4 regions of the Streptomyces sp. NPDC091289 genome follow, and region 4 is predicted to be linked to each of the others. Evidence: riboswitches for the same ligand, from Rfam matches in the RefSeq annotation. Region 4 holds a riboswitch; each other region holds the start of a gene.
What was found. Region 4 has a riboswitch for cyclic di-AMP ahead of ACIQPT_RS13500 (M23 family metallopeptidase). Riboswitches for the same ligand answer to the same signal wherever they lie in the genome.
Positions count from the first base shown of each region.

Region 1: linked by a shared signal. The riboswitch ahead of ACIQPT_RS10500 (NlpC/P60 family protein) and the one ahead of ACIQPT_RS13500 (M23 family metallopeptidase) in region 4 are both predicted to bind cyclic di-AMP.
Region 2: linked by a shared signal. The riboswitch ahead of ACIQPT_RS00660 (transglycosylase SLT domain-containing protein) and the one ahead of ACIQPT_RS13500 (M23 family metallopeptidase) in region 4 are both predicted to bind cyclic di-AMP.
Region 3: linked by a shared signal. The riboswitch ahead of ACIQPT_RS12910 (transglycosylase family protein) and the one ahead of ACIQPT_RS13500 (M23 family metallopeptidase) in region 4 are both predicted to bind cyclic di-AMP.

Region 1 covers NZ_JBIVUT010000006.1:301,791-305,789, forward strand. Annotated here, with positions in the region: gene ACIQPT_RS10490 (NlpC/P60 family protein) at 1-144, opposite strand, end outside; gene ACIQPT_RS10495 (hypothetical protein) at 348-701, shown strand; gene ACIQPT_RS10500 (NlpC/P60 family protein) at 778-1,989, opposite strand; cyclic di-AMP (ydaO/yuaA leader) riboswitch at 1,997-2,163, opposite strand; gene pcrA (DNA helicase PcrA) at 2,432-3,999, shown strand, end outside.
Region 2 covers NZ_JBIVUT010000001.1:179,286-183,284, forward strand. Annotated here, with positions in the region: gene ACIQPT_RS00655 (GMC oxidoreductase) at 1-487, opposite strand, end outside; gene ACIQPT_RS00660 (transglycosylase SLT domain-containing protein) at 646-1,482, opposite strand; cyclic di-AMP (ydaO/yuaA leader) riboswitch at 1,488-1,675, opposite strand; gene ACIQPT_RS00665 (FAD-dependent oxidoreductase) at 2,127-3,518, shown strand; gene ACIQPT_RS00670 (SpoIIE family protein phosphatase) at 3,543-3,999, opposite strand, start outside.
Region 3 covers NZ_JBIVUT010000008.1:171,460-175,458, forward strand. Annotated here, with positions in the region: partial or broken gene ACIQPT_RS12900 (cytochrome P450) at 3-194, shown strand; gene ACIQPT_RS12905 (transglycosylase family protein) at 371-1,438, shown strand; cyclic di-AMP (ydaO/yuaA leader) riboswitch at 1,730-1,911, shown strand; gene ACIQPT_RS12910 (transglycosylase family protein) at 1,917-2,633, shown strand; gene eno (phosphopyruvate hydratase) at 2,983-3,999, shown strand, end outside.
Region 4 covers NZ_JBIVUT010000009.1:18,846-22,844, reverse strand. Annotated here, with positions in the region: tRNA gene ACIQPT_RS13515 (tRNA-Met) at 1-72, shown strand, start outside; gene ACIQPT_RS13510 (MerR family transcriptional regulator) at 188-934, shown strand; gene ACIQPT_RS13505 (PP2C family protein-serine/threonine phosphatase) at 1,076-2,296, shown strand; cyclic di-AMP (ydaO/yuaA leader) riboswitch at 2,535-2,687, shown strand; gene ACIQPT_RS13500 (M23 family metallopeptidase) at 2,699-3,730, shown strand; gene ACIQPT_RS13495 (aldo/keto reductase) at 3,918-3,999, shown strand, end outside.

The sequences.
Region 1 (3,999 bases), on a different contig from region 4:
TTCGGCGGGGGCCGCGCCGGCTCCGGTGACCGAGCCGGCGGTGGCGGCCCCGGCGAGCGCCAGGGTGGCGGCGGTGCGGGCAGCAGGGCCGGTGAACGGGCGCTGCTTGGGTTTTCGGTGAGCTGACCTGCGGTGCGCTGCCACGGGGGCGGCATCCTTCCTGTCGGCTGCCCGGCGGGGGATACCGGCGGGTCCGTGAAGGACGCTAATCCGGGTGCGCGGAAAAGGGTCACCATGACAGCTATTGCCCTGATGTGACGTTTCGCCGATCGCTGATGATCGAAGCGATCAACGAAGGCTTGCCTCACTGAAAGGTGAAACTTTGGTCATGGCTAGGCTCCGGAGCCATGGACGTACTCATCAATGTCTTCGTCGCCCTGCACATCATCGGCATCGCCTCCCTGCTGGGCGGCTTCCTGACGCAGATGAAGGCCATGGGGGCGGGGACCGCCCGCTTCGTCCCCGCGATGCTTCACGGCGCGCTGACCATGCTGGTCACCGGAATCGCCCTGGTCGGCCTCAACCAGGCCGACGACCAGACCGTGAACAACGTCAAGATCGGCATCAAGCTGGCGCTGCTGGTCGTGATCCTCGCCCTGGTCTACGTCAAGCGGGACGACGAGAAGGTCGACAAGGGCGCGTTCGCGGCGGTCGGCGGGCTGACGGTCGCCAACATCTTCATCGCCACCGTCTGGACCTGAGGCCGGACCACGGCCTTCCGGGGGCGGCCGCCAACTGTGACCGGCCGCCCCGGCTCCGTACTACTGCTACTGCCTACTACGCCGGGCGCACGCTCCCGTAGATCGGCATGTAGTAGATCGACTCCTCGCGCACGTTCGCACCCGGCTTCGGGGCGTGGATCATCATCCCGTCGCCCTTGTAGATGCCGACGTGGCTGATGTCGTCGTAGAAGAAGACCAGGTCCCCCGGCTGCAGGTCCGAGGTGGCGACCCGGGTGCCGACCTTCACCTGGTCCCAGGTGGTCCGCGGCAGGGTCACCCCCGCCTCCCGCCACGCCGCCTGCGTCAGCCCCGAGCAGTCGTACGAGGAGGGGCCCGACGCGCCCCAGACGTACGGCTTCCCGATCTGGGCGCGGGCGAAGTCCAGCACCTTCTCCGCCTTGGCGGCGTAACCGCTGCCCGTACCGGAGCCGGTGCCGGAGCCCGACCCCGTGCCCGTACCGGACCCGGACCCGGACCCGGACCCGGAGCCCGATCCCGAACCGCCGTCGGACTCCTTCGCGGCCTCCTCGCGGGCCTTCTTCTCCGCCTCGGCCTTCGCCTTCGCCTCGGCGGCCTGCCGGGCGGCCAGCTTCGCCGCCTTCTCCTTGGCCTCGGCCTCCTTCTTGCGCTCCAGCTCCGCCAGTCGCGCCTTCTCCTCGGCGGTCAGCCTCGACAGCAGGCCACGGGCCTCGGTGAGCTTGTTCTGCACGTCCTTCTTGCTGGAGGCGAGCGTGGCCTGCGTCTCGGTGAGGGTCTCCAGGCTCTTCACCGCCTCCGCGCGCTTCTTCGCCGCCGACGCCTGCTGCGTACGGAAGTCGGTGACGGCCTGCTGCTGCCGCTCGGTTGCCCGGTCCATGAGCCGGCTCTGGTCGAAGTACCCCTGCGGGTCGTCCGCCAGGAAGAACGTCGCCGTCGGCGCGATGCCGCCGCTGCGGTACTGGGCCGCCGCGTAGGAGCCCAGCGCCCGGCGCGCCTCGTTGATCTTCTCGGTCCGCTTCGCCACGTCGGAGAGCAGCGTGTCGACCTTCTTCTGCTGCGACGCGGACGCGGCCTTGGCCCGGTTGTACTCCTGGGTCGCGGAGCCCGCCTGCCGGTACAGGGCGTCGACCTTCTTCTGGACTTCCTCGATGGCGGGCTTCGGCTCCGCGGGCGCGGCCGTGGCGCTCTGCGTGGAGAGCAACGTCACGGAGGCCAGCGCGGCCGTCGTCAGCCCGACGGCAGGGGTGGTGGTGCGCACCTTCGTGCGCGGCTTGCGATGCGATGCCAAGACCGGCATCTCCTTCCGTGGACCGCCTACCGGGTTAGCTGTCGGGTTCGGACGGAACGGAAGGCTGTCCTACGGTCCGGATGCGAGGGCACGGACCGATTCACCCCGGTTCTGCGTGTGGGTCCCCGGTTCCGAACTGCCAGGACGGCAGGACGGATTCGGCAGAGGTGTCCGTTAGGCGCGGTTCGCCTCAGGGAGGTACGGATCACCTGACCGAGCACGCTAGCCAACCCGTGGCACCGCTGGGAAGGAGGATGAGCGATATGCCCGATACATTTTCGTGACCTTTTCGGATCGGGGGCTGCCCACCCCTTCCGACCGGGCGATCCTTCACGGAACGTGGGCGTCCGGTCTCCGTGCGTAGGACCTGCGTAGGACCGAGGTCACCGCTTCCCGGCTTCGGCGGATCGTTGTCGGTGCGGCCGCCTAGACTCGGTAGGCGATGAGCAGCCTCTTTGACGACAGTTTCCTGACCGGCCTCCAGCCCGCGGAGGACGGCCCCCCGCCGCCCCCCGAGGACCACGCGCCCGAAGCGGTGCCGGAGGGACTCTTCGAGGGCGTCTACGACGCGCCCCCGCCGCCCCGGGACGGGTATTACCGGGACGGTCACCCGCGCCCGGTGATCGACGCCGCCGCGCTGCTCGACGGGCTGAACACCGAGCAGCGCGCCGCCGTCGTGCACGCCGGGTCCCCGCTGCTCATCGTCGCCGGGGCCGGCTCCGGCAAGACCCGGGTGCTCACCCACCGCATCGCCCACCTGCTGGCCGAGCGCGGCACGCACCCCGGGCAGATCCTCGCGATCACCTTCACCAACAAGGCCGCGGGCGAGATGAAGGAGCGCGTCGAGCAGCTCGTCGGCCCGCGCGCCAACGCCATGTGGGTCATGACCTTCCACAGCGCGTGCGTCCGCATCCTGCGCCGCGAGTCGAAGAAGCTCGGCTTCACCTCGTCCTTCTCGATCTACGACGCCGCCGACTCCAAGCGCCTGATGGCCCTGGTCTGCCGCGACCTCGACCTGGACCCCAAGCGCTTCCCGCCGAAGTCCTTCACCGCCAAGGTCTCCAACCTCAAGAACGAGCTCATCGACGAGGAGACCTTCGCCGGACAGGCGGCCGATGGCTTCGAGAAGACCCTGGCCCAGGCGTACGCGCTCTACCAGGCCCGCCTGCGCGAGGCCAACGCCCTGGACTTCGACGACATCATCATGACGACGGTCCACCTCCTCCAGGCCTTCCCGGACGTCGCCGAGCACTACCGCCGCCGCTTCCGCCACGTCCTCGTCGACGAGTACCAGGACACCAACCACGCCCAGTACACGCTGGTACGGGAGCTGGTCGGCCCGGCCGGAGAGGCCGACGCCCCCGCCGAGCTGTGCGTGGTGGGCGACGCGGACCAGTCGATCTACGCCTTCCGCGGCGCGACCATCCGCAACATCCTCCAGTTCGAGGAGGACTATCCGAGCGCGACGACGATCATGCTGGAGCAGAACTACCGCTCCACGCAGACGATCCTCTCCGCCGCCAACGCCGTCATCGAGCGCAACGAGAGCCGCCGCCCGAAGAACCTCTGGACCAACGCCGGTTCCGGCGCCCGCATCACCGGCTATGTCGCGGACACCGAGCACGACGAGGCGCAGTTCGTCGCCGACGAGATCGACCGGCTCACCGACGCGGGCGACGCCAAGGCGGGCGACGTCGCCGTCTTCTACCGCACCAACGCCCAGTCCCGTGTCTTCGAAGAGATCTTCATCCGCGTCGGCCTGCCCTACAAGGTCGTCGGCGGCGTGCGCTTCTACGAGCGCAAGGAGGTCCGGGACGTCCTGGCCTACCTCCGGGTCCTCGCCAACCCCGAGGACACCGTCCCGCTCCGCCGCATCCTCAACGTCCCCAAGCGCGGCATCGGCGACCGCGCCGAAGCGATGATCGACGCGCTGTCGATGCGCGAGAAGATCTCCTTCCCGCAGGCGCTGCGCCGCGTCGACGAGGCGTACGGCATGGCCGCCCGCTCGGC
Region 2 (3,999 bases), on a different contig from region 4:
TGACCAGGGATCCGCCGCCGACGCCGCGGCCCTGGTAGACCGTGATCCCGCCGAACTCCTCGGCGTCCAGGATGCCGGTGTAGCGGTTGACGTCCTTGTCGATGGGGAAGCCGAGGAAGTTGCTCAGCGGCTGCTTGGTCCGGGTCCGCAGCCAGAAGGAGCGGTCGTCCGGCTTGGTGGTGTTGGCGAAGATCTTGCCGTCCGCGCCCGGGGTGTCCCAGGCCATGCCCATCTCGATCATGTGGACGTCCGTGCCGGCTTCGGCGAGCCGGAGGGCGGCCACGGAGCCGCCGTATCCGGTGCCGATGACCAGGACCGGTACATGTGCGCCGGAGCCGATCGGCGCCGCTGCCGCACGCACGCTCGCCCAGGACGGTGCGGTGGTACCGGCCAGCGCCGCGACCCCCAGAAGAGAACCTGTTCCAGCGATGAATCTTCGACGCGAGACACCCTTGGCCTCGCCATCCTGCATGGTGGTGTCGTTCATGTGACCTACCTCACTCTCGACAGAGTGCAACAGGTTCTACTGTCGATCGCGTGGTAAGTCACTAGAAACTTGGGGGTAACTTCCCGGCCCCGCCCGGCATGACAGAGGGGCCCCGGACCGTTCGGTCCGGAGCCCCTCCGCCCTGGGCGCGGGGTCGATCAGTAGGCGCCGAAGACGTTGTCGATCGAGCCGTAGCGGTCCGCGGCGTAGTTGCACGCGGCCGTGATGTTGGCGACCGGGTCGTAACTGTCGGTCGAGGTGCCGGGCACGTGGTACGCCTGGAAGGTCGGGTCGATGACCTGGAGCAGACCCTTGGACGGGGTGCCCTTGACCGCGTTGGAGTCCCAGTTGTTGATCGCGGCCGGGTTGCCCGAGGACTCGCGCATGATGTTGCGGTGGATGCCCTCGTAGGTGCCGGGGATGCCCTGCTCGGCCATGACCGCCAGCGACTCCTTGATCCAGCCGTCGAGGTCGTTCGTGTACGTGACGGCCTTCGCGGCGGCCGGAGCGGCCTGCGCCACGGGGGCGGCCTTGCTGCGCTCCGAACGGTCGGCGCGGTCCGCCGACGCACCGCGCGCGACGGACGGGGAAGCCTTGCCGGACTTGGCGTCCGACGGGGCGGCGGCCTTGTTTCCGAGGGTCAGCTTGATACCCGGGTGAATAAGATCGGGATTCTCTCCGACGATCTTCCGGTTGCCTTCGTACAGCTTCTCCCAGCCGCCGCTGACGGAATGTTCGCGGGCGATCTTGGAAAGCGTTTCACCGGCCACCACGGAATGCTGGGCGGGCGCGGCCTTCGCGGCGGAATTCACCTGTGCGGACACCGCTGCGGGGGCCGCGGCCTGCTGCGGCGCCGCGGTGGGGGCGGGGGCCGCGAAGGCGCTGGTGGCGCCGATCACCGGGAGGGCGAGAACGGCTCCGCCGGTGGTCACGGCGGCGAGGCCGCGGCGCAGCGAGGTGGACTGGGGACGGCGGTGCTTACCCTGTGCGGGCATGGGGGATTTCCTCTCCGGCGCCTACGAGGTGAGCTGTCGGGTTCAGACGGGAGATGTCTGGCCGCACGGTCGTGCGACTTCACCCCAAGCCGTTCCGGTAACGGTTCGGCGACTTACCTGGGTCCCCCGCTCCTGCCGTACGTGAGTGGGTTTCGGATTCCCGGACGGCGGCAGGATTCGGCGTTCCATCCGGATTGACGGTGACCGTAGGCGAGAAACGCCGAACGGAACAAGCCCCGCATTCCTGATTCCCTTTTCCGCGCATGATCGAATGGCGGAATTCCCGGACCGTGCCGTGCCGTCATGGCGTCAACTTTCTTCGCACAGAAGGGAACCGACGGATCCGCTTCTGCGTCCGCCCCCTGGGACGTGATGCTCACCACTCGCTCGCGGCGATGGCGAAAACAGGCCTAGGCAAATGCAGCAAAGGGCTCAGCAATCCCTTTACGGATAGATTTAACAAAAGGACCAAATCAACCATATAGGCATAGCAAAACGGACCAATCAGGCACTCGGGGCGAGGCCGGTCGAGGGGCCCGCGGGGCGATCGCTTACGGTGTGGGGTGGAGACTGGTAAGCCAACCCTTACCTCCGACGTACGCTGTACCTGCCCGCGTTCGCCCGCCCCGAAGGATCACCACGCCATGACACGCCCCGTCCGCGTCGCCATTGTCGGAGCCGGCCCCGCCGGTATCTATGCTGCGGACGCGCTGCTCAAATCCGAGGTCTGCCAGGACCCGGGGGTCTCCATCGACCTCTTCGAGCGCATGCCCGCGCCCTTCGGCCTGATCCGTTACGGCGTGGCCCCCGACCACCCGCGTATCAAGGGCATCGTCAAGGCCCTGCACCAGGTGCTGGACAAGCCCCAGATCCGGCTCTTCGGCAATGTCAGCTACCCGCACGACATCGGCCTGGACGACCTGCGGTCGTTCTACGACGCGGTGATCTTCTCCACCGGCGCCGAGGCCGACCGGGCGCTCGACATCCCCGGCATCCAGCTGGACGGCTCCTACGGAGCGGCCGAGTTCGTCTCCTGGTACGACGGGCACCCCGAGGTCCCGCGCACCTGGCCGCTCACCGCGGAGAAGGTCGCCGTGCTCGGCGTCGGCAACGTGGCCCTGGACGTGGCCCGTGTCCTGGCCAAGACGGCGGACGAGCTGCTGCCCACCGAGATCCCGGACAACGTGTACCAGGGCCTCAAGGAGAACAAGGCGCTGGAGGTGCATGTGTTCGGGCGGCGTGGCCCCGCGCAGGCCAAGTTCAGCCCGATGGAGCTGCGGGAGCTGGACCACTCCCCCAACATCGAGGTCATCGTCAACCCCGAGGACATCGAGTACGACGAGGGCTCGATCGCGACCCGCCGGGAGAACAAGCAGGCCAACATGGTCGCGCAGACCCTGGAGAACTGGGCGATCCGGGACGTCGGCGACCGCCCGCACAAGCTGTTCCTGCACTTCTTCGAGTCCCCGGTCGAGATTCTCGGCGAGGACGGCAAGGTGGTGGCGCTGCGCACCGAGCGCACCGAGCTGGACGGCACCGGCAACGTCCGGGGCACCGGCCAGTTCACCGACTGGGACATGCAGAGCGTCTACCGCGCCGTCGGCTACTACTCGGAGGAGCTGCCCAAGCTTCCCTTCGACGTGGCCTCCGGCACCGTCCCGCACGAGGCGGGCCGCGTCATCGCCGGTGACGAGCACATGGCCTCGGTCTACGTCACGGGCTGGATCAAGCGCGGCCCGATCGGCCTGATCGGCCACACCAAGGGCGACGCCAACGAGACGGTCGCCTGCGTCCTGGAGGACCGCGCCGCCGGCCGGCTGCCCGAGCCGGCCACGCCCGCTCCGGAGGCCGTCGAGGCCTTCCTGGAGGGCCGCGGCGTCCGCTACACGACCTGGGAGGGCTGGCACAAGCTGGACGCCCACGAGCAGGCGCTGGGCACCGCCCAGGGCCGTGAGCGGATCAAGGTCGTGGAGCGCGAGGGCATGCTGGAGGCCTCCGGCGCCTTCGTGCCGGCCGAGCGCCCCGCCGACGCCTGATCGACAGGATCGACGGCACTCCTTCTAGGGGGCCGGATCCGGGGCCGCCGCCGGGCGCCCCGGGTCCGGCCCCCTGAACGTGCGCCACAGGTCGGGGCCGGACGCCCGGGACGCCGGGGGCCGCCGGACCTCCGGGGTCCCGGTCACCCACCGGGCGGCCAGCAGGATCGCGATGTCGTCGGGGCGGTCGATGGCCGCCCGGGCCTCCCCGATGACCTGGTCGGCCGTGTCGGCCAGGGGCACCGCGCCGATGCGTTCGACGGTGGCGCGCAGCCGCTCGATCCCCTCGTCGATGTCCGTGCCGGGGCGCTCGATCAGCCCGTCCGTGAACAGGGCGAGCATCGCCCCGGGTTCGAGCCGCATCTCCGTGACCGGGTAGGTCGCGTGCCCGTCGATCCCGAGCACGATGCCGCCGGGCAGGTCCAGCACCTCCGTCCGGCCGTCGGGCCGGCGCAGCACGGGCTGCGGATGCCCCGCCCGT
Region 3 (3,999 bases), on a different contig from region 4:
TGCCGCTGGCCAGGCTGGAGGGGCAGACCGCGTTGGCCACGCTGTTGAGACGCCTCCCTGACCTGCGACTTGCGGGAGAAGCTGCCGATTTGCGCTGGCGTGGCGGGCTCATCATGCGCGGACTGCGCACACTTCCCGTCGAGTTCACGCCGGGCCGCCGTTCCGAAAAAAGTGACACGCTGTCAACTCTGTGACTTTCACGTGATCTGCGCTGCATCGACTTGTGACACACGTTCGAGTCCCGCTAGGTTCACGGTTCGACGCGTCGGTCGCTCGTTGCTCACGCGTCACTTGTGCGCCGGTGCAGGCACGGATTTCTGCTGCGCGGCGTTCAGGTCACTCGCTTGTCAGTCGCACGGAAGGCATACCCATGGGCTCCGCGAACGGCAGACACCGCCGCCCTCGCCAGGCACCCGCCATCGTCGTCGCCGCAGGTGTGACGGGATCGGCCATCGCCATCCCGCTGCTCGGTGCGAGCGGCGTGCACGCGGCCGAGGCCACCACCTGGGACCGGGTCGCGGAGTGTGAGAGCGGCGGCATGTGGAGCGCCGACCTCGGCAACGGCTACTACGGCGGGCTCCAGTTCTCGCAGGAGACCTGGTCGGCGTACGGCGGCACGGCGTTCGCGCCCCGCGCCGACCTCGCCAGCCGGTCGCAGCAGATCTCCGTCGCCGAGAAGGTCCTGGGCGACCAGGGGCCGAAGGCGTGGCCCAGCTGTGCGGTCATCTCCGGTCTCGCGGTGGACGGCAGCCTGCCCGGCGTCGACCCGGGCACCTCGCCGTCACCCGACCCGTCCGCCGATCCGTCGGCGGACCCCTCGGCCGACCCGACCGGTGAAGCGGATGAATCCGGTAAGGGTGAGAAGGCCGAGAAGAACGACAAGGGTGACGAGAGCGGCAAGCCCGACAAGGGCGATAAGAACGACAAGGCTGACAAGGCCGACAAGGGAGGCAGTGGCGGTACGGGGAAGGGGAGCGACGCTCCCGACTCCTCGGTGACGCCCTCCGCCCCGCCGGCCTCCGACGCCCCCGACGCCACGAACCCCTCCGGCACCCCCGACGCCTCGAAGGGCGAGGACGGCAAGGGAGGCAAGCACCGGGGCGCCCCCGCACCCGAGGAGGCCGACGCGGGCCAGGGCGGCGGCCCCCGTGAGTCCGGCCGGCACGCCTCGCGCGGCGACGGCGATGCGCGCGACGGTGGCTCGGCGACCGTCGGCGCGTACACGGTGCAGCCCGGCGACAACCTCTGGGCCATCGCTGACGCGCAGGAACTTCCCGGTGGCTGGACCGGCCTGTACGAGACGAACAAGGACCTCCTGGGCTCCGACCCGGATCTGATCCTGCCCGGCCAGAGCCTGGATCTGGGGCTGGGTCAGGGCGCGGACGGGTCCGCGTCGGAGAGCGCCGGGAAGTCCGCCGGGGCGCCCGCCGCCAACTGATTCAAATCGGGCGAAAACGCTCCGAAAAATCAGGCAGTTCAGAGGCCTATGTCCACTTTTGCGGAAGTGAGACATGGGTCTCTTTGCTTCAACTGGCGGGTCTCGTCCGGCTGGTCCGCGCGCATCGCTCCCGACCTGCGGAAATAGTCCATCGGTCGCGGTGAGTTCGGGGCGATTGCCCTCTATGTCCATCTTTGAATGTCGGGGTTGCCTGTGTTTACGGTCGTAGCCGCTCGCACCGCGGGCCCCGTCGACCGTCACGCCGAATCCTGCCGTCGGTCGAAGGGAACAGACGCGTAAGCGCCGTAGGCAGGAGCGGGGGACCCAGGTAGGCCGCCGGGTCCGGACGCCTCGTCGAACCGACGGGACGTACGGGAACGGCTTGGGGTGAAGTCGCGTGCAGCACCGTGCGACCGGGCAACTCATCAGCCCGAACCCGACAGCTCACCTCGTAGGCGTCGGTGAGGAGATTCGTTCCATGCTGCTGAACAGCAAGGGCAAGCACCGCCGCCCGTCCAAGGCCACCCGTCTCGCCACCCTCGCGGGTGTCACCGGTGCCGCCGTCGCCGTCCCGCTGATGGGTGCGACCAGCGCGTCCGCCGCCTCCGTCGAGACCTGGGACGCCGTCGCCCAGTGCGAGTCCGGCGGCAACTGGTCCATCAACACCGGCAACGGCTACTACGGCGGGCTGCAGTTCTCGCAGTCCAGCTGGGCCGCCGCCGGCGGTACGCAGTACGCCTCGCGCGCCGACCTGGCCTCCAAGGACCAGCAGATCGCCACCGCCGAGAAGCTCCTCGACCTCCAGGGTCCGGGCGCCTGGGCCTGCGCCGGCGCCGGTGGCCTCACCAACGACGGTGTGGACCCGGGCGTGAACACCGGCTCCGGCCAGTCCGAGAGCAAGCCCGAGCAGGCGCAGCCCGAGCGTCAGGCCGAGCAGCCCACCACGCGCTCCGAGCAGCGCCCCGCTCCGCAGGCCGAGAAGAAGGCCGAGAGCAAGAAGACCGTCACCACCCCGACCGGCGAGAAGGTCCAGAAGGGTGACGGCGAGTACAAGGTCAAGACCGGCGACACCCTGAGCAAGATCGCCGAGAAGGAGGGTGTCAAGGGCGGCTGGAGCAAGCTCTTCCAGCTCAACGACGACATCGTCAAGGACGCGGACCTGATCTTCCCGGGTCAGCAGCTCCACCTGAAGTAAGACGCCGTCTCTCCTCCCCGGAGGGAGGGTGTCCGGCGGCACCCTCCCTCGCACGGCTTCCCGGCCCGGCGCGCTCTTCCCCCCAGCGCGCCGGGCCGGGTTCTTCGTGGGCGGGGCCCGGGCGAGCCGGGACCCCGGTGAGCGCGGTTTGCGTTCACCTCTTGTCGGCAGTTTTTGTTACCGACCAGTAGATTTCTAGAGTTTTGTCCCGGGATGCAGGCCCTTGGGTCCTTTTTCGTCCCAGGAGGCGGGCGCTCGGCTGGCCGACGCGGCCGGGCCGGATAGGCTCGTGCCGCAAGGCCACAGTGACCCTGCACAACCAGTGTCAGATCCCAGAAGGAGATGCCTCGTGCCGTCCATCGACGTCGTCGTAGCCAGGGAAATCCTCGACTCCCGGGGCAACCCCACGGTCGAGGTCGAGGTTGGCCTCGACGACGGCAGCACGGGCCGTGCTGCTGTTCCGTCCGGCGCCTCCACCGGTGCGTTCGAGGCTGTTGAGCTTCGCGACGGTGACCCCAACCGTTACCAGGGCAAGGGCGTCGAGAAGGCCGTCCTCGCCGTCATCGAGCAGATCGGCCCGGAGCTCGTCGGGTACGACGCCACCGAGCAGCGCCTCATCGACCAGGCGATGTTCGACCTGGACGCCACCGAGAACAAGGCCTCGCTCGGCGCGAACGCCATCCTCGGCGTCTCGCTGGCCGTCGCGCACGCCGCCTCCGAGGCGTCCGACCTGCCGCTCTTCCGCTACCTCGGCGGCCCGAACGCGCACCTGCTGCCCGTTCCGATGATGAACATCCTGAACGGCGGCTCGCACGCCGACTCCAACGTGGACATCCAGGAGTTCATGATCGCCCCGATCGGCGCGGAGTCCTTCTCCGAGGCCCTGCGCTGGGGCGCGGAGATCTACCACACGCTGAAGAAGGTCCTCAAGACCAAGGGCCTGTCCACCGGACTCGGCGACGAGGGCGGCTTCGCCCCGAACCTGGACTCCAACCGCGCCGCCCTGGACCTCATCGTCGAGGCCATCAAGGAGGCCGGCTACGTCCCGGGCCGTGACGTGGCGCTCGCGCTCGACGTCGCCGCGTCCGAGTTCTACAAGGACGGCGTCTACGAGTTCGAGGGCAAGTCCCGCTCGGCCGCCGAGATGACCGAGTACTACGAGGAGCTCGTCTCCGCGTACCCGCTGGTCTCCATCGAGGACCCGCTGTACGAGGACGACTGGGCCGGCTGGAAGGTCATCACCGACCGCATCGGGGCCAAGGTCCAGATCGTCGGCGACGACCTCTTCGTCACCAACCCCGAGCGCCTCGCCCGCGGCATCGAGGAGGGCTCCGCCAACGCCCTGCTCGTGAAGGTCAACCAGATC
Region 4 (3,999 bases):
CGGGGTGGAGCAGCTCGGTAGCTCGCTGGGCTCATAACCCAGAGGTCGCAGGTTCAAATCCTGTCCCCGCTACTGAAGGCCCGGGCCCGGCACGCACAGCGTGCCGGGCCCGAGTCGTTTCCGGATACCGGAGGGCCGGCCGGACACGCTTGACCTTGACGCAGCGTAAAGATCTAGCGTTTCCGGCATGGAGTGGTCCATTCAGGAAATCGCCAGAAAAGCCGGCACGACGAGCCGCACGCTCCGGCACTACGGGGACCTCGGTCTCCTCACGCCGAGCCGGATCGGGAGCAACGGCTACCGCTACTACGACCAGGACGCCCTCGTCCGGCTGCAGCGCATCCTGCTGCTGCGGGAGCTCGGTCTTTCGCTGCCCGCCATCAAGGACGTCCTCGCGGGGCAGCGGGACACGGCGGTGGCGCTGCGGGCGCATCTGCGGCTGCTCGAACAGGAGCAGGCGCGCATCGGGCGGCAGATCGCCTCGGTGCGGACCACTCTCCACAAGACCCAGGAGGGGACGGAACTCATGGCCGAGGAAATGTTCGACGGGTTCGACCACACCGCCCACGAGCAGGAGGTGACCGAGCGCTGGGGCCGGGACGCGTACGAGGAGGGCGACCGCTGGTGGCGTTCGCTCGGGGACCGGGAGAAGCGGGCGTTCCAGGACGAGCACGAGGCCATCGCGCGCGACTGGGGGCGGGCCAGGGAGGCCGGGCTCGCCGCCGACGGGGCCGAGGCGCAGGAACTCGCGCGGCGGCACTGCGCCTGGCTGTCGTCGGCCAAGGAGCCCAGCCGTTCGTACGTGATCGGGCTCGGTCAGATGTATGTCGCCGATCCCCGCTTCGGAAAGAACTACGATCGCTACGGGGACGGCACCGCCGCCTTCGTACGGGACGCACTGACGGTCTACGCGGAACACCGGCTCTCCGACTGACCACGGAAAGGCCGGGACTCCGTCCGCTTCCCCCTATTCGGCCGATGCGGAGTCGCCGCTCGGCGCGGCTCCGGGAAGCCTGGACGGGGCGCGGTACCGTCCGCAGCCGTGGGTGGACCGGGCAGGAGTGCACAGGTGGGGATGGCCGAGAGACGGCGTAGCGGCACGGCGGGGAGCATCGACGCCGTGGGCCGTGCGGTGTTCGGGTCCCCGGAGGGCAATGTGACGCCCGACAGCCGGGGGTCACGCCGGTTCGTCCGGATACTGCCCGCCCTGCTGATCGTCGGCGGGCTGGTGTTCGACTCGCTGGCGCCGCCCAACTTCACCGCCGTCCCCCTGTTCGTCGCGGCCCCGCTGATCGCCGCACCGTTCTTCTCGCTGTCCCGGACCGTCCGCACCGGCATCGCCGCGATCCTCTCCGTCATCGCGATGCGGCTCTCCGACGGGACGTCCACCCAGGTGGTCCCCGTCATCGAGATGATCACCGTGCTCACCGCCGCGGTGCTCGCCCTCCTCATCAACGGGGTCGTGCGGCGCAGCAACGAGCAGCTGGCCTCGGCCCGGGTCATCGCGGAGACCGCCATGCGGGCCGTGCTGCCGACGCCGGCCGAGCGGATCGGCGGGCTCCAGGTCGCCGCGCGGTACGAGGCGGCGCAGGCGGACGAGTTCGTGGGCGGCGACCTGTTCGCCGTCGCGGACACCCCGTACGGCGTACGCCTGGTCGTCGGCGACGTACGCGGCAAGGGGCTGGACGCCGTCGAGGCGGTGGCGGTGATCATCGGGGCGTTCCGGGAGGCCGCCGAGCAGGAGCTCTCGCTGGAGGGCGTGGCGCAGCGGCTGGAGCGGGCGCTGGCACGGGAGGGGACCCGACGGTACGGGCTGGACGCCATGGAGGGGTTCATCACCGCCGTGCTGGCCGAGATCCCGCCCGGTTCGGCCTCGCTGCGCCTCGTCAACCGCGGTCACCCCGAGCCGATCCTGCTGCACGCGGACGGCGCCCTGGAGGTGCTGGCGCCCTCGGTGCCCGCGATGCCGCTGGGGATGGACCTGGGGGTGTGGCCGGACCGGGCCGACGCGTGGGAGATGCCCGCAGGCGCGACGCTCCTCGCCTTCACGGACGGCCTGTCGGAGGCCCGGGACGCGAACGGGGTCTTCTACGATCCGGCGGCCCGGCTGCGCGGCCGGATCTTCCCGGGTCCCGAGGAGCTGCTGTCGGCGCTGACCGACGACGTACGGCTGCACACCGGGGGGCGGTCCACGGACGACATGGCGCTGCTCGCGGTCGGCCGGCCGGCGGAGGGGCAGCCCGTGCGCCGGACGACGGTGAAGATCGTGGGCCGGGGCGACGACGCGGCACACTGATGCGGGCGATGACACGGTGCGTAACCGAAGGGCACCGCTCCGCATAACATTTGACACAACGTCAGAAAAAGAGGTGCGACTGAGCCGCGGTCAAGTCGCCCGATTCCACCCGCTTGTGACCCGTACATCCCGGTCGTGTTCGTTAATGATCAACAGGAACAGCTTGGAATCGGGCCCGTGCGTCTATTAACGTTCGATAACGCAGCGCGGTCGTCACAGCCGTCGTCAGAGACGGCGCCGCGCGCGAGCGCCGAATTCCGCAAGGAAACCGGGGAACCACCTACATGGGGTGAATCGGACGCCTGCGTCTCGTGAGAGACGGAGGGGCCCGTAGGAGACCTTCCTGCTCCGAACCCGTCAGCTAACCCGGTAGGCGAGAAGGAAGGAAAGGAGTGCGCCCACGTGGCGTCCAACAAGCCTGCCCCTGAGGCCCCGTCACCCTTCAGTGCCGACACCTTCGGTGACGCGGAGCGGTCCTGGGAGGAGTGGAATCCCACCGAGGAGTCCATCCGTCCCGTGCGCGGCAGGCACCGCGTAGCCAAGCAGCGTGGTCTGGCCCGTAGCTCCACCGTCCTCGGGGTCGGCGTCATAGCGGCTGTCGGTGCGGGCGGCATGGCCACCGCGCAGGACAAGGCGCCGGTCTCCATCTCTCTTCCCGATTCCATCGCGGACAACCTCCCCGACGCCAAGTCCCTTCCCGGCGTCGGGTCCTTCATGTCGGACGACGCGGAGCCCGCCCCGGTCGCCGCGGCCGCACCGCTCACCAACGTCGGCCTCACCGGCGCCGAGGCCGAGCAGGGCACCGACGCGGGCGAGGCCCTGCGCGCCCGGATCCTCCAGCAGGCCGAGCAGCAGCAGGCCAGCGCCGACGCCGAGGCCAAGGCCGCGGCGGAGAAGGCCGCGGCCGAGAAGGCGGCGGAGGAGGCCAAGAAGCAGCAGGACCGGGCCGAGGCCGAGGCCGCCGCGAAGAAGAAGGCGGCGGAGGAGGCAGCCGCGAAGAAGAAGGAAGCGGAGCGTCTCGCCAAGCTCGCCGCCAGCTTCTCCCTGCCCACCTCCTCGTACACGCTCACCTCGACCTACGGTCAGTCCGGCGCGATGTGGTCCTCCGGCCAGCACACCGGTCTCGACTTCGCCGGGTCGACCGGTGCGCCGCTCAAGGCCGTGCACAGCGGCACCATCACGTCGGCCGGCTGGTCCGGCTCGTACGGCTACCGCACGGTCCTCCAGCTGGAGGACGGCACGGAGATCTGGTACGCGCACCAGTCCTCGATCGACGTCTCCGTCGGCCAGAAGGTCACCACCGGTCAGACCATCGGCCGCATGGGCGCCACCGGCAATGTCACCGGCACCCACCTCCACCTGGAGGTCCGCACCGCGGGCGGTTCGGCGATGGACCCGATGGCCTGGCTGAACAGCAAGGGCCTGAACGTCTGAGCCCTCGGCCCTCCACCGGCCCTCCTCGGGCCCCGGGCCCCGGCCGACGTCCTTCGTCGCCGGCCCCCTGAAACCCCGGCAGCCCTGACGCACACCCCCCGACGTCAGGGCTGCCGGTCTGTCCGGGGGCGGTGCGGCCCGCGCGGCGGCGGAATACCGCCCCCGCCCCGGCCCGTTGAACCCTCACATGACTTCCGCACGCACGCTCGGCACCTCCGATCTCCAGGTCTTCCCCCTCGCCCTCGGCGGCAACGTCTTCGGCTGGACGG